DNA from 3 places in the Streptomyces sp. NPDC002564 genome. Region 3 is predicted to be linked to each of the others. Evidence: riboswitches for the same ligand, from Rfam matches in the RefSeq annotation. Region 3 holds a riboswitch; each other region holds the start of a gene.
What was found. Region 3 has a riboswitch for cobalamin ahead of ACFYXE_RS11195 (prenyltransferase/squalene oxidase repeat-containing protein). Riboswitches for the same ligand answer to the same signal wherever they lie in the genome.
Positions count from the first base shown of each region.

Region 1: another riboswitch for cobalamin. It lies ahead of metE (5-methyltetrahydropteroyltriglutamate--homocysteine S-methyltransferase); the one in region 3 lies ahead of ACFYXE_RS11195 (prenyltransferase/squalene oxidase repeat-containing protein).
Region 2: another riboswitch for cobalamin. It lies ahead of ACFYXE_RS37550 (cobalamin biosynthesis protein); the one in region 3 lies ahead of ACFYXE_RS11195 (prenyltransferase/squalene oxidase repeat-containing protein).

Region 1 is NZ_JBIARE010000002.1:814,975-822,687, reverse strand. It holds gene ACFYXE_RS09880 (short-chain fatty acyl-CoA regulator family protein) at 1-1,324, opposite strand, end outside; gene aceA (isocitrate lyase) at 1,739-3,019, shown strand; gene aceB (malate synthase A) at 3,090-4,700, shown strand; cobalamin riboswitch at 4,898-5,118, shown strand; gene metE (5-methyltetrahydropteroyltriglutamate--homocysteine S-methyltransferase) at 5,277-7,598, shown strand.
Region 2 is NZ_JBIARE010000022.1:2,968-10,680, reverse strand. It holds gene cobO (cob(I)yrinic acid a,c-diamide adenosyltransferase) at 1-108, opposite strand, end outside; gene ACFYXE_RS37560 (putative cobaltochelatase) at 108-2,192, opposite strand; gene ACFYXE_RS37555 (cobyric acid synthase) at 2,272-3,840, opposite strand; gene ACFYXE_RS37550 (cobalamin biosynthesis protein) at 3,837-4,790, opposite strand; cobalamin riboswitch at 4,898-5,041, opposite strand; gene ACFYXE_RS37545 (hypothetical protein) at 5,173-5,397, opposite strand; gene ACFYXE_RS37540 (inorganic phosphate transporter) at 5,410-6,696, opposite strand; gene ACFYXE_RS37535 (class II aldolase/adducin family protein) at 7,080-7,713, shown strand, end outside.
Region 3 is NZ_JBIARE010000002.1:1,163,260-1,170,972, reverse strand. It holds gene ACFYXE_RS11205 (energy-coupling factor transporter transmembrane component T) at 1-408, opposite strand, end outside; gene ACFYXE_RS11200 (hypothetical protein) at 405-1,328, opposite strand; gene ACFYXE_RS11195 (prenyltransferase/squalene oxidase repeat-containing protein) at 1,328-4,087, opposite strand; cobalamin riboswitch at 4,213-4,345, opposite strand; cobalamin riboswitch at 4,450-4,522, shown strand; gene ACFYXE_RS11190 (prenyltransferase/squalene oxidase repeat-containing protein) at 4,643-6,070, shown strand; gene ACFYXE_RS11185 (GNAT family N-acetyltransferase) at 6,107-6,550, opposite strand; gene ACFYXE_RS11180 (ATP-binding protein) at 6,628-7,713, opposite strand, start outside.

The sequences.
Region 1 (7,713 bases), 350 kb from region 3:
CCCGTTGCGGGCAGTCGAGGCGTTCGCAGACCCGGCAGCCCATGCCGATGGGGGTGGCGGCGGCCGTGCCGGAGAGGTCGAGGCCGTCGGAGTAGACGAGCCGGTGGGCGTGGCGGATCTCGCAGCCGAGGCCGACGGCGAAGGTCTTGCCGGGCTCGCCCCACCCGCCGCGGTGCCGGGTGATCGCCCTGGCCGTCCACAAGTAGCGCTGCCCGTCGGGCATTTCGGCGATCTGTACGTGGATGCGGCCCGGCGCGGCGAACGCCTCGTACACGTTCCACAGCGGGCAGGTGCCGCCGGTGCGGGAGAAGTGGAAGCCGGTGGCCGACTGCCGCTTGGAGAGGTTTCCCGCGCGGTCGACGCGGACGAAGGAGAAGGGCACGCCGCGCAGCCGCGGCCGCTGCAGGGTGCTGAGCCGGTGGCAGACGGTCTCGTAGCCGAGGCCGTAGCGGTCGGTGAGGCGCTCGATGTCGTAGCGGACCTCTTCGGCCGCCGCGTGGAAGGCGCGGTACGGCAGGACGAGCGCGGCGGCGAAGTAGTGGGCGATCCCGATGCGGGCCAGGGCGTGGGTGGGGGTGCCCGGCGGGAAGTCCTCCGCGGCCTGGCGGTCGAGGGTGTCGCCGTGTTCGAGTAGGGCGAGTTGGGTGGCCATGCGGAAGGCGCGCTGGCCGGGGCGCAGCCGGGCGGAGAGGTGCAGGGTGCGGGTCGTCGGGTCGTAGTGGTGCAGGCGCTCGCCGGTCTCGGCCGTCATGCGGACGCCGTGGGTGTCGGTGAGGCGGGCGGTCAGGGCGCGGGTGGCCTCGCCGGGCCGGATGCCGAGGTCGTCCGCCAGGTGTTCGGCCGCGAGGTCGGTGTCGTGGAGGTAGTTGCGGCGGCGGTAGAAGAAGTCCCGGATCTCCTCGTGGGGCGAGCGGGGCAGGTCCGGGGCCGCGCCGTCGCGGCCGTCGGCGGCCTCCGCGAGCCGCTCGGCGAGGTGCTGTCCGCGCCGGCCGAGGTCGAGCAGGACCTGTGCGAGGCCGGGCATCCGTGCCGCGAGTTCGGCGAGTTCGGACGGGGAGACCCGGGACTCGGCGAGCTCACCGGCGAGCGCCTCCCGCAGGTCCGCCACGAGCCGGGTCGCGTCGCGCTCCGAGAAGAAGCCGGGGTCGACGCCGAAGGTCTCCGTGAGCCGGAGCAGCACGGGCACCGTGAGGGGGCGCGAGTCGTGCTCCATCTGGTTGAGGTAGCTCGGCGAGATGGCCAGGGCGCGGGCCAGTTCGGCCTGGCTCATCCGGCGTTCCTCGCGCAGCCGCCGCAGCCGCGCGCCCGCGTAGGTCTTGCTCACCGTGGGGTCCTCCGTGGGGGCGACGAACGGGTGGCGGTCAGCGTACGGGAACAGGAGCGCCGCGCACCCTTCGCAATCTTGGCAATCCGGCGCCTGAAGATTCGCAGAAGTTGGCACGCTTCCACGATTGATGGCACTCAGTGCCAGTGCCAGAGTCTGAGTGCGGCCCACCGGATCCCGGCGGACGGCACCCGGTCCGGGACGCGATTCATGCCCTGACGTCGGAGATCCCGGCACGGGCGGCGCTCCGCACCCGGCAGCATTGCTCACCTTCGCCGCACGACGGGACGGTGGGCCGCATCCCCCGAACAGCATTCAACGACACACAGTGCCACCCCGGTTCGCCCGAGCAGGGGACCTTGGCAGCCCATACAGATCAACACACCCGACACAGTCGAGGAGACGGTGACAGAGATGGCAGAGGCGAGGAAGCAGGCGGCCGACGAGCTCGCGACGCGCTGGGCGACGGACCCCCGGTGGCAGGGCATCGAGCGGACCTACGGCGCCGACGACGTCGTCCGGCTCTCCGGCAGCGTCCGCGAGGAGCACACGCTGGCCCGGCGCGGAGCGGAGCGGCTGTGGCGGCAGCTGCACGACCTGGACTACGTCCACGCGCTCGGCGCGCTGACCGGCGGCCAGGCCGTCCAGCAGGTCAAGGCCGGACTCCAGGCGATCTACCTGTCCGGCTGGCAGGTGGCGGCCGACGCCAACCAGGCGGGGCACACCTACCCCGACCAGAGCCTGTACCCGGCCAACTCCGTCCCGCAGGTGGTCCGCAGGATCAACAACGCGCTGCTGCGCGCCGACCAGATCGCCACGAGCGAGGGCGACGACTCCGTGGACTGGCTCGCGCCGGTCGTCGCGGACGCGGAGGCGGGCTTCGGCGGTCCGCTCAACGCGTTCGAGCTGACCAAGGCGATGATCGCGGCGGGCGCGGCGGGCATCCACTACGAGGACCAGCTCGCCTCCGAGAAGAAGTGCGGTCACCTCGGCGGCAAGGTGCTCGTGCCGACCGGCCAGCACATCCGCACCCTCAACGCGGCACGCCTCGCGGCCGACATCGCCGACGTGCCGACGCTGATCGTGGCCCGCACGGACGCGCTCGCCGCCAACCTCCTCACCAGCGACGTCGACGAGCGCGACGCGGAGTTCGTGACCGGCGAGCGGACGGCGGAGGGCTTCTACCGGGTCCGGGCCGGCATGGCCCCGGTCATCGCGCGCGGCCTCGCCTACGCCCCCTACGCCGATCTCATCTGGGTCGAGACCGGCACGCCCGACCTCGCGCAGGCCCGGGAGTTCGCCGAGGCGATCCATGCGGAGCACCCCGACCAGATGCTGGCGTACAACTGCTCGCCGTCCTTCAACTGGAAGGCCGCCCTGGACGACGACCAGATCGCCAAGTTCCAGCGCGAACTGGCGGCGATGGGCTACAAGTTCCAGTTCATCACCCTGGCCGGCTTCCACTCCCTGAACCACGGCATGTTCGACCTGGCGCGCGGTTACGCCGAGCACGGCATGACGGCCTACGTCGACCTGCAGGAGCGGGAGTTCGCCGCGCAGGAGCACGGGTTCACCGCGGTGCGGCACCAGCGGGAGGTCGGCACGGGGTACTTCGACCTCGTGTCCACGGCCGTCAACCCGGCCTCCTCCACGACGGCGCTGGCGGGCTCCACGGAGGCCGAGCAGTTCCACTAGGCCGCGCCGCCCGGTCCGGCGGTCGCCCCCTCGAGTCGTTCCCCTCCCGTCACCGCTTTCAGGAGATCCGATGTCCAGCAGCGCTCTGGCGCACCGCGTCGACGTCCTCGGCCCCTCGGGGCACCGTCACGACGAGATCCTCACGCCCGCCGCACTGGACTTCGTCGGCCGGCTGGCCGGCGCCTTCGGGGAGCGGCGCAAGGAACTGCTCAAGGAGCGGCGCCGCCAGGCCCTGCGGCTCGCGGCGGGCGCCCCCCTCGACTTCCCGATGGTCACCTCCGCCGTGCGGGAGGACCCGGGCTGGCGCGTGGCGCCGCCCGCGCCCGGGCTCACCGACCGGCGGGTGGAGATCGCCGGTCCGCCCGACCGCCGGACGACCATCGACGCGCTCAACTCCGGGGCGCGGGTGTGGGTGGCGGACTTCGCGGACGCCACCGCTCCCACCTGGGACAACATCGTCGGCGGGCAGCTGAACCTGCTGGACGCCGTCGAGCGCCGCATCGACTTCACCACGCCGGAGGGCACGCCGTACCGGCTCGCCGAGCCGGACCGGCTCCCCACCCTCATGGTCCGCCCGCGCGGCTGGCACCTGACCGAGGACCACCTGGAGGCCGACGGAGAGCCCGTACCCGCCGCCCTGGTCGACTTCGGCCTGTACTTCTTCCACTGCGCCCGGCGACAGATCGACGCCGGCCGCGGACCGTACTTCTCCCTGCCGAAGCTGGAGAACCGGTACGAGGCACGGCTGTGGAACGACGTCTTCGTCGCCGCGCAGGACCTCCTCGGGATCCCGCGCGGCACGGTCCGCGCCACCGTCCTCATCGAGACGATCACCGCCGCCGTGCAGATGGAGGAGATCCTCCACGAGCTCCGCGAGCACGGCGCCGGACTCGGCGCGGGCCGCTGCGACTACCTGTTCAGCCTGATCAAGACCTTCGGACACCGCACCGACTTCCTGCTGCCCGAGCGCGCCAGGCTGACGACGACCGCGCCCTTCCTGCACGCCGTTACCGAACTCCTCGTGCGCACCTGCCACAAACGCGGCGCGCACGCCATCGGCGGGACGGCCGCCCAGGTGCCGTCCGGCGAACCGGACGCCGACCGGGCCGCGTTCGCCGCGGTCCGGCTGGACAAGGAGCGGGAGGCCGAGGACGGCTTCGACGGCTCCCGGGTCGCCCACCCCGGACTCGTACCGCTGTGCCGGGAGGTGTTCGACGCGGTCCTCGACGGGCGGCCGCACCAGCTCGACCGGACCCGGGACGACGTGGCGGTGACGGCCGCCGACCTGTTGTCGACGCGTCGTGTCGGCGGACCGCCCACCCCCGAGGGCGTGCGGTCGAACATCGCGGTCGCGCTCGGGTACTTCGCCGCGTGGCTGCACGGTCAGGGCGCCGTCGCCCTCGACGGGCTGATGGCGGACGCGGCGACCGCCGAGATCGCCCGGGTGCAGATCTGGCAGTGGCTGCGCCACCGGGTCGTGGACCGGGAGACGGTCCTGCGGCTGCTCGACGACGAGCTCGCCGCGCTCGGCGCCGCCTACCCGTGGGCGGACCTCGACGCGGCGCGGGGCATCTTCGAACGGTGCACGCTGGCGGTGGAGTTGCCGCAGTTCTTCACTCCGGACGCCGGTGCGCGCCACCTCGTCAGGAGCCACCGGGGGACCCAGGACGGCCCGGGCTGAGGGGCCCGGGCCCGGCCGCCGACCGAGGGGCCGGCGGCCGGTCGCGAGGGGCGGGCGGGAAGGCCGGAGTGTGCCGCCTTCCCGCCCGTCGCGCCCCGCCCTTCCCGCCCGTCGCACCCGCGAAGCACGCGGCGCACGTGTTCCAGCTCACCCTCCCAATGCCGGAGCGGACCGGGACCACCGGCGGGCAGGCCCTTAAGGTGATCAGTGCAGCTGGTTCGCCCCGCCCGCCAGACGGGAGCGTCGTAAGAGGGAACCCGGTGAGATTCCGGGACTGCCCCGCAGCGGTGAGCGGGAACGACCGCCGTCACACGCACTGGGACCGGAGTCCGGTCCTGGGAAGCGACGGCCACTAGGTGTCCTCCCCCGGAGGACGTGCCCGCGAGTCCGAAGACCTGCCCGCTGTCCGCGCCCGCACCAGTCGTGCGCGGATATCCCGGTGACCTCGAGGGCGGGTCGGCGCACACATCGGACGGAGCGACCACGCCGACGGCGTGCTCCCGTCCGGTCCGTCGCCCTTCGCGCTCTCGTCCCGTCCCCGGGATCTCAGGGATTCATCTCGCGAAGGAGATCTCCGTGACCAGCAAGTCCGCAGCCGCGGCAGCACGGGCCACCGTGTACGGCTACCCCCGTCAGGGCCAGAACCGCGAACTGAAGAAGGCGATCGAGGGTTACTGGAAGGGCCGCGTGGACGCCGACGCCCTCCGCTCGGCCGCCGCCGAACTCCGCCGCTCGAACTGGCGCGAGCTCGCCGACGCGGGCATCGGCGAAGTCCCCACCGGCGACTTCTCGTACTACGACCATGTCCTGGACACCTCCGTGATGGTCGGCGCCGTCCCCGCGCGCCACCGCGCCGCGGTCGACGCCGACGCCCTGGACGGCTACTTCGCGATGGCGCGCGGCACCCAGGACGTGGCGCCGCTGGAGATGACGAAGTGGTTCGACACCAACTACCACTATCTGGTGCCCGAGTTGGGTCCCGACACGGTCTTCCGGGCCGACTCCACCAAGCAGGTCGCCGAGTTCACCGAGGCCCAGGAGCTGGGGCTGACGGCCCGGCCCGTCCTCGTCGGCCCGGTCACCTACCTGCTGCTGGCCAAGCCCGCGCCCGGCGTCGCCGCCGACTTCGACCCGCTCACCCTCCTCGACCGGCTGCTCCCGGTGTACGCGGAGGTGCTAGCCGATCTGCGCGCGGCGGGCGCCGAGTGGATCCAGCTGGACGAGCCCGCCCTGGTCCAGGACCGCACGCCGGCCGAGCTGAACGCCGCCGAGCGCGCCTACCGTGACCTCGGGGCGCTCACCGACCGGCCCAGGATCCTGGTCGCCTCCTACTTCGACCGGCTCGGCGACGCCCTGCCGGTGCTCGCCAAGGCTCCCGTCGAGGGTCTCGCCCTCGACTTCACGGAGGCGGCCGCCGCCAACCTGGACGCGCTCGCCGCCGTCGGCGGACTGCCCGGCAAGCGGCTGGTCGCCGGTGTCGTCAACGGCCGCAACATCTGGGTCAACGACCTGGAGAAGTCGCTCAGCACGCTCGGCACGCTGCTCGGTCTCGCCGACCGGGTCGACGTGGCGGCCTCCTGCTCCCTCCTGCACGTCCCCGTCGACGCGGCCCTGGAGCGGGACATCGAGCCGCAGATCCTGCGCTGGCTGGCCTTCGCCCGCCAGAAGACCGCGGAGATCGTCACCCTGGCCCGGGGGCTTGCCGGGGGCACCGACACGATCTCCACCCAGCTCGCCGCGAACCGCGCCGACCTGGCGTCCCGGTCCGGCTCCCCCATCACCCGCGACCCGGCCGTCCGCGCCCGCACCGGGGCGGTCACCGAGACGGACGCGCGGCGCTCCCAGACGTACGCCGAGCGGGCCGCCGCCCAGCGCGGCAGCCTCGGCCTTCCGCTGCTGCCGACCACGACCATCGGGTCGTTCCCGCAGACCACCGAACTGCGCACCGCCCGCGCCGACCTGCGCGCCGGGCGGCTCGACGGCGCGGGGTACGAGGAGCGCATCAAGGCCGAGATCCAGGAGGTGATCTCGTTCCAGGAGAAGACGGGCATCGACGTGCTGGTGCACGGCGAGCCCGAGCGCAACGACATGGTGCAGTACTTCGCCGAGCAGCTCACCGGCTACCTGGCGACGCAGCACGGCTGGGTCCAGTCGTACGGCACCCGCTATGTGCGGCCGCCGATCCTCGCCGGGGACATCTCGCGCCCCGAGCCGATGACGGTGCGCTGGACGACATACGCCCAGTCGCTCACCGGGCGGCCCGTCAAGGGCATGCTCACCGGGCCGGTCACCATGCTCGCCTGGTCGTTCGTCCGTGACGACCAGCCGCTCGGCGACACCGCCCGTCAGGTCGCGCTCGCCCTGCGGGACGAGGTCGGCGACCTGGAGGCGGCGGGCACCTCGGTAATCCAGGTCGACGAGCCGGCGCTGCGCGAGACGCTGCCGCTGCGCGCCGCCGACCACCCCGCCTACCTGGCGTGGGCGACCGAGTCGTTCCGCCTCAGCACCAGTGGGGTGCGCCCGGACACGCAGATCCACACGCACATGTGCTACGCGGAGTTCGGCGACATCGTGCAGGCCATCGACGACCTCGACGCCGACGTGATCAGCCTGGAGGCGGCCCGCTCGCACATGCAGGTCGCCCGGGAGCTCGCCGCCCACGGCTATCCGCGCGAGGCAGGGCCCGGCGTGTACGACATCCACTCGCCGCGCGTGCCCAGCGCCGAGGAGGCCGCGACCCTGCTCCGCACGGGTCTGGAGGCGATTCCGGCCGAGCGGCTGTGGGTGAACCCGGACTGCGGTCTCAAGACGCGCGGCTGGCCCGAGACCCGCTCGTCCCTGGAGAACCTGGTCACGGCGGCCAGGACGGTCCGCGAGGAACTGCCCACGTCCTCCTGACCCCGGGCCGGAGCCGGGGGGGGGCCCCCCGGGGGCCGCCCCGCCCCCCGCCCCCCCGGGGGGGGCCCGCCCCCCGGGGCGGCCCCCCCCCCGGGGGGGGGGGGCGGCTCCGCCG
Region 2 (7,713 bases), on a different contig from region 3:
CGACTTGCCCTTGCCGATGCCCGTGTGGACGAAGACCAGCGGACGGTTGCGGCGCTGGCGCGTCGTGAGCCCGTCGTCCGGCACGACGCTCGGCTGTCCCTGCGGCATTAAGCGGCCCTCCTCGAAGGCGAGTTCATTCCCTGTACGTCCTTGACGAGACCGGCGATGGAGTCCGCGCGCAGCTCGTCGAGCGTCACGGCCGTGCCGCCGAGCTCACCCGCGAGCTCGCCCGCGAGGCCCAGGCGCACGAAGCCCGACTCGCAGTCGACGACCACCGAGGCCACACCGTCCGCCGCGAACAGCCGGGCCGCCCGGCCCGCGCGCGCCACCGGCTCGACGCCGCCGGTCGCCCGCCCGTCGGTCACCACGACGACCAGCGGGCGGCGCGCGGCGTCCCGCAGCCGCTCGACCCGCAGCACGTCGTGCGCCTTCAGCAGGCCCGCGGCCAGCGGGGTGCGCCCGCCGGTCGGCAGCGACTCCAGGCGGGCCGCGGCCGCGTCCACCGACGACGTCGGCGGCAGCGCCACCTCGGCGTCCTTGCCGCGGAACGTCACCAGGCCCACCTTGTCGCGCCGCTGATAGGCGTCCAGGAGGAGCGAGAGGACGGCGCCCTTGACGGCGCTCATCCGCTGCCGCGCCGCCATCGACCCGGAGGCGTCCACGACGAACAGCACGAGATTGCCCTCGCGCCCCTCGCGGGTCGCCTGCCGCAGATCGTCCCGGCGCACCACCAGACCCGTACCGGAGCGGCCGCGCGCCTTCTGGTGCGGGGCCGCGGCCTGCACGGTGGCGGCCAGGTGCAGCTTGGTCAGGGCGCCCCGCGGGCGGCGCGAACCCGTCGTGCGGCCGTGCTCGGTGCGGGCGCGCGAGCGCCGGCCCGCCGCGCCCTCGCCGATGCCGGGCACGCTCAGCATCTTCGTGCGGAACGGCTCGGCGGCCCGTACCGCCTGCTGCTCGCCCGCGGCGCCGCCCGGCGCGGGCGCGGGCTCCCCCGGGTCACGGTCCGCGTCGTCGTGCCGGGGGCCCTGCTGCTGTCCGGGCAGCTCGGGCGACGGCGGTTCGGCGGAGGGGGACTGCGCGGAGGGGGAGTCGGGCGCACCGGAGTCGTCGGCCGGCGGCCGGCCGCCGCCACCGTCGGGACCGCCGCCGTCGGGGTCGTCGTCGCCCTCGGGCCCCTCGTCCTCGCGGGCCTCGTCGAGCGCCTCGTCGAGCTTGTCCTCGTCCAGGCCCGGCGCGTCGAAGGGGTTGCGGCGCCTACGGTGCGGCAGCGCGAGCAGCGCGGCCTGCCGCACGTCCTCGCTGTGCACGTCGGTGCGCCCCGCCCACGCGGCCAGCGCCGTCGCCGTACGGGCCATCACGATGTCCGCGCGCATCCCGTCGACCTCGAACGCCGCGCAGGTCGCCGCGATCTGCCGCAGCGCGGCGTTGCCGAGGACGACCTCGGGCAGCAGCGCCCGTGCGGCCACCACCCGGTCGCGCAGCGCCGACTCGTCCCCGGTCCAGCGGCCCGCGAAGCCCTCGGGATCGTCGTCGTAGGCCAGCCGCCGCCGCACCACCTCGACGCGCTGGTCGGTCTCCCGGGACGCGGCCACCTCGACGGTGAGCCCGAACCGGTCGAGCAACTGCGGGCGCAGCTCGCCCTCTTCGGGGTTCATCGTGCCGACGAGCAGGAACCGGGCGGCGTGCCGGACGGACACACCCTCGCGCTCGACGTACGAGGCGCCCATCGCGGCGGCGTCGAGCAGCAGGTCGACCAGATGGTCGTGGAGCAGATTGACCTCGTCGACGTACAGGATGCCGCGGTGCGCGTCGGCGAGCAGGCCGGGCTCGAAGGCCTTCACGCCCTCCGCCAGGGCCCGTTCGATGTCCAGGGCGCCCACGAGCCGGTCCTCGGACGCGCCGACCGGCAGCTCGACCATCCGCGCGGGCCGCGCGGCGGCGCCGCCCGACCCGTGCGGGCCGTCGGGGCAGCGGGGGTCGGGGGCGGCCGGATCGCAGGAGAAGCGGCACCCGGCGACGACCGGCACCTCGGGCAGCAGCGCCGACAGCGCGCGCACGGCGGTGGACTTGGCGGTGCCCTTCTCACCCCGTACGAGCACGCCGCCCACGGCGGGCGATACGGCGTTCAGCAAGAGCGCGAGCCGCAGGTCGTCCTGCCCGACGAGGGCGGTGAACGGATACGGGGTACTCACAGTGCCTCCTTGATGCGTGCGGGGTGGTGCGGGGCGGGGCCCTTCGGCGCGGCGGGCCCGCGGGCGGGCGCGGCGCCGGTCACGACGGCGCTCCCGGCGGGACGAACGGCAGACCCGCCGGTACGCCCTTCTCGATCAGGTCCAACAGCGCGCCCGTGTCCGCGTGTTCTTCGATCAGGTCGCCGAGCAGGTCGAGCTGCGTCTCGCGCAGCGTGTGGAAGCTGGTGTCGGGGGCGGGCACGAAGCGGCGCCCGGCCGCCCGGGCCACCTCGGCGAGGAACCGGCGCCGGAACCCGTCGCTCTCCAGCGCCCCGTGCCAGTGCGTGCCCCACACCTCGCCGACCCGGCAGCCGTCCAGGCCGTGTCCCCGGTCGTCGGAGACGAACGCCTCCCCGCCCAGCACCTCGGCCACGCCGTGGTGGATCTCGTACCCCTCGACGCGCTCCCCGAGGGCCTCGCCGACCGGCCGGGCCAGCGTCTTCTCGCGGGCGAACCGCACCCGCACCGGCAGCAGCCCCAGGCCGTCCACCGACCCGGCGCGCGACTCGACGTCGTCCTCGATGTGCTCGCCGAGCACCTGGAACCCGCCGCAGATGCCGAGCACCGGGCGGCCCTCGGCGGCCCGCCGGGCCAGCGCGTCGGCCAGGCCCCGCTCGCGCAGCCAGCGCAGGGCGGGCACGGTGCCGCGGGTGCCGGGCACCACGACGAGGTCGGCGTCGACGAGTTCCTCGGCCCGGTCCACGAACCGCACGACGACGCCCGGCTCCGCGGCCAGCGCGTCCACGTCCGTGAAGTTGGACATCAGCGGCACCGCGCACACGGCGACGCGCAGCACGTCCTCGCCGACCGGCGGCGCCACCACGGACTCCCGGACCGCGCCGCGCAGGGACACCCGCAGGCCGTCCTCCTCGTCGATCCCGAGCCCGTGCTGGAAGGGCAGCACGCCGTACGTGCGGCGCCCGGTGAGGCCGAGCAGCATGTCGAGGCCGGGTTCGAGCAGGGAGACGTCGCCGCGGAACTTGTTCACCAGGTATCCGGCGACGAGCTCCTGGTCGGCGGCGCTCAGCAGCGCCGTCGTCCCGAAGAACGACGCGAACACCCCGCCCCGGTCGATGTCCCCGACCACGAGGACGGGAAAGCGGGCGGCGCGCGCGATGCCCATGTTCACGATGTCGGTGCGCCGCAGATTGATCTCCGCGGGGCTGCCCGCGCCCTCGCAGATCACCGCGTCGTAGCGGGACCGGAGCTCGTCGAGGCAACCCACGACGGTGTCGAGCAGCGCGGCCCGGCCACCGCCCCGGAGCCGCTCGCCGGGCGCCGATCCGGCGGTCCCGAAGAATCCGCGCGCGCTCATCTCGCCCACCGGCCTGCCCATCAGCACGACCTGGCTCGACCGGTCGCTGCCCGGCTTGAGCAGCACGGGGTTCATCAGCGCGCTCGGCTCGACGCGGGCGGCCTGCGCCTGCATGGCCTGGGCCCGGCCGATCTCGGCGCCCTCGCGGGTGACGAAGGAGTTCAGGGACATGTTCTGTGCCTTGAACGGCGCGACGGACACGCCCTTGCGGGCCAGCCACCGGCAGATGCCGGCGGTCACGACGCTCTTGCCGGCGTCGGAGGTGGTCCCCGCGACGAGCAGTCCACCACTCATGATTGTCTCCCTGACGTTGCCGACCTCAGTGTCCGGTGTGCGGCCACCGCGACGCCGAGCGCCAGCCAGCTCACCCGCCGGGACAGCCGCACGGCGCGCTCGATGTCCGTCACCCGCACGGCGCGGCCCGCGCCGTTCAGGACCGGCCGGTGCTCGACCCGTCCCGCGTACGAGAGGGTCCCGCCGAGCCGCACGCCCAGCGCCCCGGCGAAGGCCGCCTCGACGGGCCCGGCGTTCGGGCTCGGGTGCTGCGCGGCGTCCGCGCGCCAGGCCCGTGCCGCGCCCCCGGGGGAGCCGCCGGCCAGGGTCGCGAGGGCCGCGGTGAGCCGGGCGCCGGGCCAGCCCACGACGTCGTCGAGCCGGGCGGAGGCCCAGCCGTAGCGGCGGTGACGCGGCGACTTGTGGCCGACCATCGCGTCCAGCGTGTTGACCGCGCGGAACCCGACGAGTCCGGGCACACCGCCCAGCGCGCCCCACACGAGCGCGCCGACGACCGCGTCGGAGGTGTTCTCGGCGACGGACTCCACGACGGCCCGCGCGATGCCGTCGGCGTCCAGCGCCTGCGGGTCGCGCCCGCACAGGTGCGGCAGCCGCTCCCGCGCCACCTCGATGTCCCCGGCCGCCAGCGCCCCGCCGACGGCCCGCGCCTCACGGCCGAGCGAGGTCCCGCCGACCACCGACCAGGTCGCGGCGGCGGTCAGCGCGACGCCCGCGGCGGGGGAGTGGCGCACGAGGCGGGCGGCGAGGGCGGCGGCACCCGTGGCGCCGCCGGCGCACACGGCGGTGTGCAGGGCGCCCCAGCCGCGGTGGTCGCGCCACAGCCGTCGTTCGACGGCACCCGCGGCACGGCCGAACGCGGCGACCGGATGGCCCCGGCGGGGATCGCCGAGCAGCAGGTCGGCGAGAAGGCCGGCGGCGGCGCCGTACGCGAAGTCGCGGTCGGCACGCACGGGCTCAGCCCGCCGCTTCGCTCGGCAGAGCGGGCGTACGCGGGGAGGGAACCGGCACCGGGCGGCCGAGCATGGCGATATGTCCTCACTCAGGGTGTCCGCGCCCTGGTTCGACGTGATGCGGTGGCGAGAGTTCCTGGCTCACGGGGAGATGCTCCCCGGTGACAGTGGCGGGACCGCGCCGGATTCGCACCGGCTTCCTCTGCTGCCGCCGTAGTTGGCCCCGGCAGTCCACCACGGCCCGCGAAGGCCCGTCAACTCGCTGTTGACCTGCGGCGGGAGAGTGTGTTGGGGCCCACAGCGGCTCCCGCGCACGCCCCGCACACACCGGTGGGGCGCGGGGCGTTCGCACGCTCCGCGCCCCACCGGGGACGAGCTGGTGTCAGGCGACGATGAGGAAGATCCCGTACGCCACCGCCGCCGCGCACAGCGCGAAGCAGGCGTACGCGCCGGTGCGGGCCAGTGCCGCCGGGCCGCCGCCGGAAGCGGTCGCCGCCTCCTGCTTGGAGAGACCGACGATGCCGAGGGTGAACAGGCCCACCAGGGCCACCGTGACCGCGAGGCTGACTCCGAAGACGGAGCCGAGTGCTGCCCAGTCGATGCTCATGCTGATCTGTCCTTACACCGTCGCGGGCCGGGCGGGGTCCGCCATGGCGCCGGTGGTGGTCGTGGTCGGGGCCGAGACGCCGGCCTTGACGGACGCGTCCGCGGTGACCGCCCCGGCCGGGGGCGGCGAGACGGCGGCGATCGCGGTGGTCACGACACCGGCGGGCTCGGTGGCCGGGGCGGTGTCGCCCGGCCGGATCGCGTCGTCGGTGACGTTGGTGTGGTCGATGGCGTCGCGCCGCGAGAGGGCCCAGATCACGGCCGAGCCGCCGACCAGGATCGCGGCGGTGGCCGCGATGCCCCAGGGGCCCTGCTTGGTGAGGAACTCCGCGCCCGCGCCGACCAGACCGGCGGCCGGCAGGGTCAGACCCCAGGCGACGAACATCCGGGTGGCGGTGGACCAGCGGACCACGCCGCCCCTGCGGCCCAGACCCGCGCCCATCACGGCGCCGGAGCAGGACTGCGTGGTGGAGAGCGAGAAGCCCAGGTGCGAGGAGGCGAGGATGACCGTCGCGGCGCTGGTCTGGGCGGCGAAGCCCTGCTGCGGCTGGAGGTCGGTGAGGCCCTTGCCCATGGTGCGGATGATGCGCCAGCCGCCCAGGTAGGTGCCGAGGGCGATGGCCACACCGGCCGAGACGATGACCCACATCGGGGGGTTCGCGCCGGGGTTGAGGACACCGCCGGTGACCAGGGCGAGCGTGATGATGCCCATGGTCTTCTGCGCGTCGTTGGTGCCGTGCGCCAGGGAGACGAGGCCGGCGGAGGCGATCTGGCCCACGCGGTAGCCCTTGGCGGTGGCCTTGGTGTCGGTGTTGCGGCCGATCCGGTACGTCAGGCGGGTGGCCAGCATCGCGGCGATGCCCGCCACGAGCGGCGCGGCGAGGGCCGGGATCAGGATCTTGGTGACGACGGTGCCGCCGTTGATCGACGACCAGCCCATCGACATGACCGCGGCGCCGATGAGGCCGCCGAAGAGGGCGTGCGAGGAGCTGGAGGGCAGGCCCACCAGCCAGGTCAGGAGATTCCAGAGAATCGCGCCGACGAGCGCGGCGAATATGACCTCTGTCTTGAGGCCGTCCTCGTTGACGATGCCGCCGGAGATCGTCTTGGCGACCTCGACGGAGAGGAAGGCACCGACGAGGTTCAGCACGGCGGACATGGCCACCGCCGTCTTGGGCTTCAGAGCGCCGGTCGAGATGGTCGTCGCCATCGCGTTGGCAGTGTCGTGGAAACCGTTCGTGAAATCGAACACGAGAGCGGTGACGATCACGATCCCGAGGAGAAGCGTGATGTGTTCCATTTACCCAGGCTTCTGTTGGACGTCAGTGGCATGTGGAACGTAGGCAACCCGGGTGAACGGAAAGTGAACTGGGCCGGGCGGTGCGGTGACCCGAAGCGGAGCGCCGTCGCCCTGTCCGTGCCGGGCGGCCGAAGACGATCGTACGGAGGCAGGCCGTCCGCCCCGCAAACTGGCCGGAGTGTCGGGTTCCGCCATCCGGCGGCCCACCCCCGCCCGCACCCTCGCGGCACCCCCGCGGAACCGCCGGGGAGATCCTGGTCACCCGGCCCCGCCCGCCGGCCGGACCGCCCGCCACCCCAAGCGGAACGGCACGGGCCGCGCCGCCCCCGACGTTCCGTCCCGGCGCCCTGCAGCGACCGGCCCCCGGCTGGCAGGATCACCGCATGACTGAGCAGCGGGAGCACGGGGACCACACGGGCCAGCAGGACGGCCACGCGGCACGCGACGCGATCGGGCGGGCCTGGGACGAGCTGGTGGACACGGCCGTCAGGACGGTGCGGGACGGCCTGGTCGTCGGCACCTCCGGCAATGTGTCGGTGCGCGTCGGCGACACCGTCCTCGTCACCCCGAGCGGCGTCCCCTACGACCGGCTGCGGCCCGAGGACGTGGTCGGGGTCGACCTCCGGGGCCGGCAGGTCCTCGGCGACCTCGCGCCGACCAGCGAACTCCCGCTGCACCTGGCGATCTACCGCGCCACCGACGCCGAGGCGGTCGTGCACACCCACGCCGTGCACGCCACCGCCGTCTCGATGCTGGTCCGCGAGCTCCCCGCCGTCCACTACATGACCGGCATCCTCGGCGGCCCCGCCCGCGTCGCGCCGTACGCCCTCTACGGCACCGAGGAACTCGCCGCGTCCATGCTGGAGGCGCTGCGCGACCGCACCGGCTGCCTGCTCCAGAACCACGGCACGGTCACCTACGGCGGCACCCTCTCCCAGGCGTACGACCGCACGGCCCAGCTGGAGTGGATGTCCCGCCTCTGGCTCACCGCGTCCGGGGTCCCGGGCCGCGCCCCCT
Region 3 (7,713 bases):
GGCCTCCAGGGAGACCGGGCCGCCGATCTGGATGCCCGCGTACCAGTCGGGGGTGGGGATGTGCGGCAGGGAGAAGAGGAAGTGGTCGCGCGGGGTGATGCCGGTGGCGAACACGGCGCGGAAGACGACGCGGATCGCGACGACCGTGAGCGCGAGGTACAGGTAGTACTGGAAGCCGCGGGCCCACGGTGCCGCCGTCCGGCGGGCCGTCACGACGTAGCCGAGGACGGCGAGGACGAGGAAGAGCAGCAGCGGGTTGTTGGTGCGGCTGACGGCCGTGGCGAGGGCCAGGGCCCAGACCCACCAGGCCACCGGGTGCAGGGTGCGGGGCAGGCGGCGGCCGTGGTCCGGGCGTGGGCCGGTCCGTGCGGCCGCCGCCTCGACCGAGGTGCGGGCCACGGCGCTCACTCGTGCGGGCGGCGGCGTGCCGAGTAGACGGCGGCGCCGCCGATCAGCGCGACCAGGCCGATTCCGGCGACCACGGGCAGGACGGAGCCGGAGTCGTGCGGGGCGTCGGCCGTCGGTTCGGCGTCGACCACTTTGGTCTTGCCGCCGGCCCGCGCCGACGGGGACGCGGTCGCCTTGGGGGTGGGGGCCGGTGTGGCGGAGGGTGACGTGCGTGGCTTCGGCGCCTTGGACTTCTCGGGTTTCGGCGTGCTGGCCGGGGGCCGTTCGGTGTCCTGCCGGGCGGGCCGTTCCGGGGCGGGGCCGGTGTCGACGTCCGGCCGCAGCCTGGGTGCCTGCGCGGTGGAGGCGGGGCGGCCCGCGCCGCTCGGCCTGGTGTTGTGGGCGCGGAGCTGGTCGGGGGTGATCTTCGGTCGGCCCTCGGTGCCGCCGATGTCGGTGCCGCCGAAGATCCACAGGTCGACGCTGCCCGGCGCGGGCTTGTAGAGCATGGCGCCGAGCTGGCTGTACTCCCAGTCGTCGGCGCCCGGATCGGCGTGCCAGTACGACCAGTAGGCCGAGGCGGGCGGAGTGAGGACGCAGTCGTCCTGGGAGGCAGGGGGGAACTGCTTGCCGCCCTTGTATCCGCTGAAGCCGATCCGGCAGATGAACGCGGGACCGTCGTGCCCGGTGCCGGTGGTCCGCCAGCCGCCCTGGTTGAGCAGCTCGTATCCCGTCGTCGGTGTGGTGCCGCAGGCCCGGTAGACGGGGCCGCCCCAGCGGCCGAAGTCCACCGCGAGCACGGCACCCGAGGTGGTCGTGCAGCGGCCCATCGCCTGCGGATCGGCCGCCGCGGGGCCGGTGGTGCCCGCGAGCGCGGCGGCGGTCAGCCCGAGGGCGGCGACCGCTCTGGCCAGTACGCGCGCGAGGTGTCCGGTTCCCATCAGTGGTTCCCTCCGGTGGTGGCGCGGCGCCGGGCGGCGACGACCGTGCGCCAGCCGGCCAGGCAGAGCAGCACGGCGACGGCTCCGAGCAGGCCGATCCGCACGCCGGTCGAGGCGAGCGCGCCGTCGTCGCCGGTGGCGTCCACGACGTCTCCGCCGCCCGTGCCGCCGCTGTCTGCGCCGTCCCCGGGCGTGACGATCCGCGGCGCACCACCGCCGCCGTCACCGCCGTCCTTCGGGGCGGGCTGCGCCGATGTCCCCTTGAGGCTGCGCTCCAGGGTCCCGAAGGAGATTCCGGTGGCGCCGCCGACGGCCTGGGTCGAGGCCCGCAGGTCGGAGCCGCGCTGGCCCTGCTCGGCGACGTTGAAGCCGCCGTCGGAGTTCTGCTGCGTGGCCAGGAACTTCAGCGCCGCCGAGATCTCCTTCTCGTACGCCCGCTCGTCGAGGGACAGGCCCTGCACGGCGAGCGCGGCCGAGTTGACGGAGTTGCCCGCCGCGCCGGGGAAGCCGCCGTCGCCGAGCTGCTGGGACGCGATCCATCGGAGGGCCTTGTCGACCGCCCGGTCGGCGGTGTCGCCGCCCGCCAGGTCGAGGGCCATCGCGGCGATCGCGGTGGAGTCCACGTCGGAGTCGCCGGTCGGCGGGACGAGGCTCGGCCAGGCGCCGTCGGCGTGCTGCAGGCTCTCCAGGTACGCGATCGGGTCCCGTGCGTTCCGCTCGTCCCCGGCGCGCAGCTGGGCCATGATCGCGAGGGCCTGGGAGAAGACCGAGGGAGCGTAGGTGTAGGCACCCTTGGCCGCGCAGGACCGGTCCGGCGCCTCGCTCTTCCTGGCGCATACGGCCTTGTCGAGCGCGGCGATCAGGTCGTGTCCCGCAAAGTTGCGGGGGTCCCGGCCGACCGACTCGGCGAGCAGCGCGGTCTTGCCGATCGAGCCTCCGGCGGCGTACTTGGTGCCGATGCCCGTCCAGTCGTCGACCGTGCGGCCTTCCCCGTCCTTGCTTCGCTTGTCGAGGAAGTCGACGACGCCGCGCAGCTTGCCGTTGTTCAGGCCGGTGGCCGCGAGGGCGTAGGCGCCGTCGATGGTCAGGCCGAAGTCGGCGCGCGAGGAGCCCGGACCGGCCGGGTAGTACCGGCTCTGCTTGAGCCGCGCCGCGCCCGTGAGGTAGGCGACGCCCTTCTTGAGGTCGGGCCCCCCGTCCCGCGCCGGGGGCCGCGGTCCGGTGGTGGGCGGGTCGGTGGGCTCGGTCTTCTTCGTGGTGAGCCGCACGAGGTCGGTGCGGGCGCCGGTCAGGACGGCCGTCGGCGTCGTGTAGACGGTGGGCTCCGCGGCGTCCTGCTCGAACCCGAAGCCGCCGCCGGGCAGTTGCTCCCTGGACAGCCAGCCCTCGGCGGCGTCGGCACGCCGGGTCTCGCCCAGGGCGCGCAGGGCCTGGGCCGCGTAGGCGGTCGCCGTCACGTCGCCGGCGGACGAGCCGGTGTAGGCGGTGAACGCGCCGTCGTCGCGCTGGACCTTCGCGAGGTAGTCGCGCGCCTTGCCGACCTGCGTGGTGTGGCCGCCCGCCTTCTTCAGGACCAGGGCGACCAGGCCGGTCGTCGCGGGGTCGCCGTCGCAGTTCTCGCCGGTCCTGATGAGCACGCCGGTGACGCCGCCGTCCCTGCACTGGACTTGGGTCAGCCGGTCCACGGTCGCCGTCGGCGGCTTCTCCCCGGCCCGCAGCAGGGCGAGGACGGCGAGCGCCTGGCCCTCGACGTAGGTGGCGTTGCGGAAGTCGCCCTTCGCGGTGCAGCCGGGGGTGGGCTGTCCGGCGTCGGGGCCCGCGGCGCACACGTTGCCGGTGAGGTCGGCGATCAGGTCACGGCCGCCGAGGTGACGGGCGTCCTTCCCGGTGATCTCGGCGAGCAGCGCGAGGCGGGCCACGGCGGCGGCGTCCGGGGCCTCGCCGGTGCCGTTCGGCGCCACGAAGGCGTCGGCGTGCCGGGTCAGGAACGCGGTGACCTTGTCGAGGTCGGTGCTGCTGCCGCCCGCCGCGGCCAGGGCGTAGGCGGTCTGGACGGTGAGCGGGTAGTCGGTGGCGGAGCCGTCGACGACGATGCGTTCCCCGTCGGTCAGTTGGCCCCTGAGCCAGGCCCCGGCCGCCCGTACGTCGATGTCGCCGGGCGGGCCGGTGGGTTCGCCGCCCGGGTCGGGTCCCCCGCCGCCGCCGGGCCGGACGTCGTCGGGGGTGAAGGCGGGTCTGCCGGTCGTGCCGCCGACGTCGGTGCCGCCGTACACCCAGGCGTCGACGTCGCCGTCCTTGAGCTTGCGGTCCATGGCGCCGTACTGGCTGTAGGTCCATTCGTCCTGGCCGCGCGAGGCGGTCCAGTACGACCAGTAGGCCGTGGCGGGCGGGGTCAGGACGCAGGGCTCCTTGGCCGGGGTGGGGTATTTCGTCCCCGCGTGGAAGGAGCCGTGGCCGATGCGGCAGATGAAGGCGGGGCCGTCGTGCTGGGTGCCCTCGGTGCCGAAGCCGCCCTCGCGCAGGAGCTGGTAGCCGGTGCCGGGGCTGGTGTCGCAGCCCCGCTCGACCGTGCCGCCGAACGGGCCGAAGTCGACGGCGACGACGGCTCCGCGGGTGGCCGTGCAGGCGCCGACGGGGTCGGCCGTGGCCGGGGTGGCGCCGGCGAAGGTGAGGCAGGCGGCGACGGTGACGAGCAGCGCGGACAGCCCGGCTCCGTACACGCCGGGTCGTCTTCGTGTGCGTGCGTCCTTGCGCCCCATGGTCCTCACCACGGCCCCCTCGCTGTGTGGCCGGAGCGGGAGACGGGACGCGGCTTGACCCCGTGCGTCGGCCGGGGGCCTGACACGGGGGCGGGTCGCACCACGCCGTAGTCCGCGACGGCGTCTGTTGCTGTGGAACACGCTCCAGGCATTCCGGCTCGCCCGGCTCGTGCCGGGCCTACGGTTGCGGGTCAGCGCCGGATTTCGACCGGCTTCCCCTGGAACTGCTTGCGTATCAGGGCGGATTGGAACACGGGTGCGCGGCGAGCGTCAAGGCGGTGCGGGGCGGGCCTCAGGTGCCCCTCGAGGCGGGCTGTGGCGGGGCCGGGCGGGCGTCGGGTACTGTCCCGCCCTGCCGAGTGGGGGAATTCCGGTGGGAGTCCGGAGCTGACGCGCAGCGGTGTGGGACGCAGGCCGTCCCGAGCCCGAATGCCCAGGCGGCACAGGCTAGTTGGAAGTCGGTCCACGCGTCCCGGACGGCGGCCACACCCGCCGCGTGCACCCCTTTGGGGCACCGCCCGGGCCGGTCGGCGTCCCTCATTCCTGGAGCACGCCATGCCCCGCCACACCTCCGCACGCCTCACCTCCCCGCGCCGTGCCGCCCTCGCCGCGGCGGCCGCGCTCGGCGCCTTCACCCTGACCACGGTGCCGGCGGCCGCGACCGCCACTCCGGCGCAGCTGGCCACGTCGAAGACGAACGGCGTCGCCTATCTCAAGTCCCTGCAGGCCGCCGACGGTTCGTACGCCGGGTCGGGACTGTCCAACGAGTGGGCGTTCAGCGCGCTCGCCGCCGCGGGCACCGCCGCGGTCGATGTGACACCCGGCGGCGACGCGAGCAAGAACGCGAGATCCGTGTACCGGACCCTGCTGGCCGGCAGCGGCTGGCCCTCGTCGTCCCCCGTCGTCACCGACTACGAGCGGGCGGCCCTCAACGCCTACGCCGCCGGCATCGATCCCGCACGCGTCTCGGCCTCCCGCAACCTCGTCGCCGACATCTACCGGCACTGGCAGACGGCCGAGCCCGGCTACTTCGGCCCTTCGGCCAACTTCAACGGCACCGTCTTCGCCGCCCTCGCCCTGAACGGGGCCAGGACGACGGCCGGCCAGACCCGCGTCCCGCAGGCACTGCGCGACAAGATGATCACCCGTATCCGCGCCAACCAGCACAACGACGGCGGCTGGAACTTCGGGAAGGCCGAGGGCGACCCCGGCCAGCTCGGCGCGGCGAGCGACATCGACATGACCGGGGCCGCGATGGCGGCCCTGTGCGTGTCCGGCGTGCCGAACACGGACGCCGACGTCGTGCGGGCGAAGGGCTTCCTCAAGGGCAAGCTGATCGCGACCTCCGGCGCGTTCAACGCCATGTTCGGCGTGAACACCGACTCCAACGGCTGGGCGGTATCCGGCCTCAACGCGTGCGGCATCAACCCGCAGACCGGCGACTTCCTCACCTCCCGGGGCAAGACGCCGGTGGACTTCCTCATCAGCCAGCAGTTCAACCCCGGCGGCGGCTTCAAGTACCTGCCGAGCGACACCGCGCCGCAGGCCTACGCGTCGATCGACGGCCTGCGGGCCGTGGCCGGGGGCGGCTTCACCGCCGCCCCGCCGACTCCCGTCACCTCCGGCGCGCCCCGGTGGGTGGGCGAGAGCGCCCTGACCGCGGGGACGGCCACGACACTGGCCGTGACCGTGGACGACGGCACGGGCGACCTGAAGGTGTGCTCCGTCTCCCTCACCCCGACGGGCGGCACGACGACCCTCGGCGCCGTCCTGGACGCGGCGCCGGCGTCCGCCACGCCCACGGGCTGTGTCGGCGCGGTCACCCCGTCCTCCGGGAGCGGCACCATCACCTCGCTCAACGGCACGGCCAACAGCGGCACGAACACCTGGAAGGTCAGCGTCGACGGCTCGTCGTTCGCCGCCGCCTCCCGCGGAAAGGTGATCTCCGTCGGCGACACGATCGCGCTGCGCCGGGGCGCCTGACCCGGCGGCTTTCGGGCTCGCCGCCCGGCGCCGGGATCAGGCGGCGCCGGGCCGCCCGCCCATCAGGCGGTACATGCCGATCGAGTCGTGCGTGGCGGTGTCGGCGAAGCCGAACTTCTCGTAGAGGAAGCGCGCGGGGCCGTCCGCGATCAGTGAGACGTAGGCGGTCGCGGGCGCCCTGCGCTCCAGTTCCTCGGTGAGCGCGGCCATGATGCGCTTGCCGAGGCCGCGGCCCTGGTGTGCGGGGTCGACGCAGATGTCGACGATCTGGAACGCCGTGCCCCCGTCGCCGATCACCCGCCCCATGCCGATGGGCTCGCCCTCGTGGGTGAGGACGACTCCGTGCCACGTGCGGGGCAGCGCCAGCTCGACCGCCTCGCGGGCCTTGTCGGAGAGCCCGGCCCGGGTGCGCAGCCGCCGGAAGTCCTCGACCGTGGGTACACCGTCACGCAGCTCGTAAGGGTCCCTCTGCTCACTCATGCATTACATCGTACCCGTCCGGCCTACGTCGGCCCCTCGGGCGGGCGCTCGGGCGAGGGCCAGGCGGACACCCTCCGTCAGGCGCGGCGGATGCCCTCCGGCGGCTCGGGCGCCAGGGTGAAGGTGATGCGGGTGCCGTCCCGGTGGTCGGGGTCGACGGCGATGGTCCCGCCGTGGAACTCGACGATCTTCTTGCACATGGCGAGGCCGATGCCGCTGCCGGAGTAGGCGTCCTTGGTGTGCAGCCGCTGGAAGATGACGAAGACCTTCTCGGCGTACTCCGGCGCGATGCCGATGCCGTTGTCCGTGACGGTGAACCGCCACAAGTCGCCCTCCCTGGCCGCCGCGACGTGGACCTCCGGCGCCCGGCCCGGGCTGCGGAACTTCACGGAGTTGCCGATGAGGTTCTGCCAGAGCATGCCCATCTGGGTGGGGTCGGCGACCAGGGTCGGCAGCGGGTCGTGGGTGACGGTGGCACCGGCCTCCGCGATGCCGAGGCTGAGCGCGGACAGCGTCTCCGCCAGCTTCTCGTCCAGGTCGACGCGCTGGTGTGCGTCGTGCAGCCGTCCCACGCGGGAGAAGTCGAGCAGGTCGCTGATGAGGACCTGCATGCGGTTCGCGCCGTCGACGGCGAACTCGATGTACTGGTCGGCGCGCTCGTCGAGTTGCCCGCCGTAGCGGCGCTGCAGGAGCTGGGTGAAGCTGGAGACCTTGCGCAGCGGCTCCTGCAGGTCGTGCGAGGCCACGTAGGCGAACTGCTCCAACTCGGCGTTGGAACGCTGCAGTTCGACGGCCTGTGCGTCCAGGACCCCCCGGGAATTCTCGCTGAAGGCCAGTTCGCGTACGAGCCGTCGGCGCATGGAGTCGATCTCGCCGCTGAGACGGCGCAGGTCGGCGGGCCCCGTGGCGGTGATGGGGTGGTCGAAGTCGCCGCCCGCGATGGCGCGGGCGTCCGCGCCGAGCTGCTCCAGCGGGCGGGTGATGCCGCGGCGCAGGCCCTCGAAGACGAGCGCGGCGAGGCAGAGCATGAGGATGCCGATGGAGCCCAACACCCCGTTGCGCAGCGCCACCGTGCCCCTCAGGTCGTCCCTGGCCCGCGCGCGGTCCGCCTGCAGCCGCGCCTGCTGCCCGGCCATCGCGGCACGCACCCGGTCGAAGGCCTT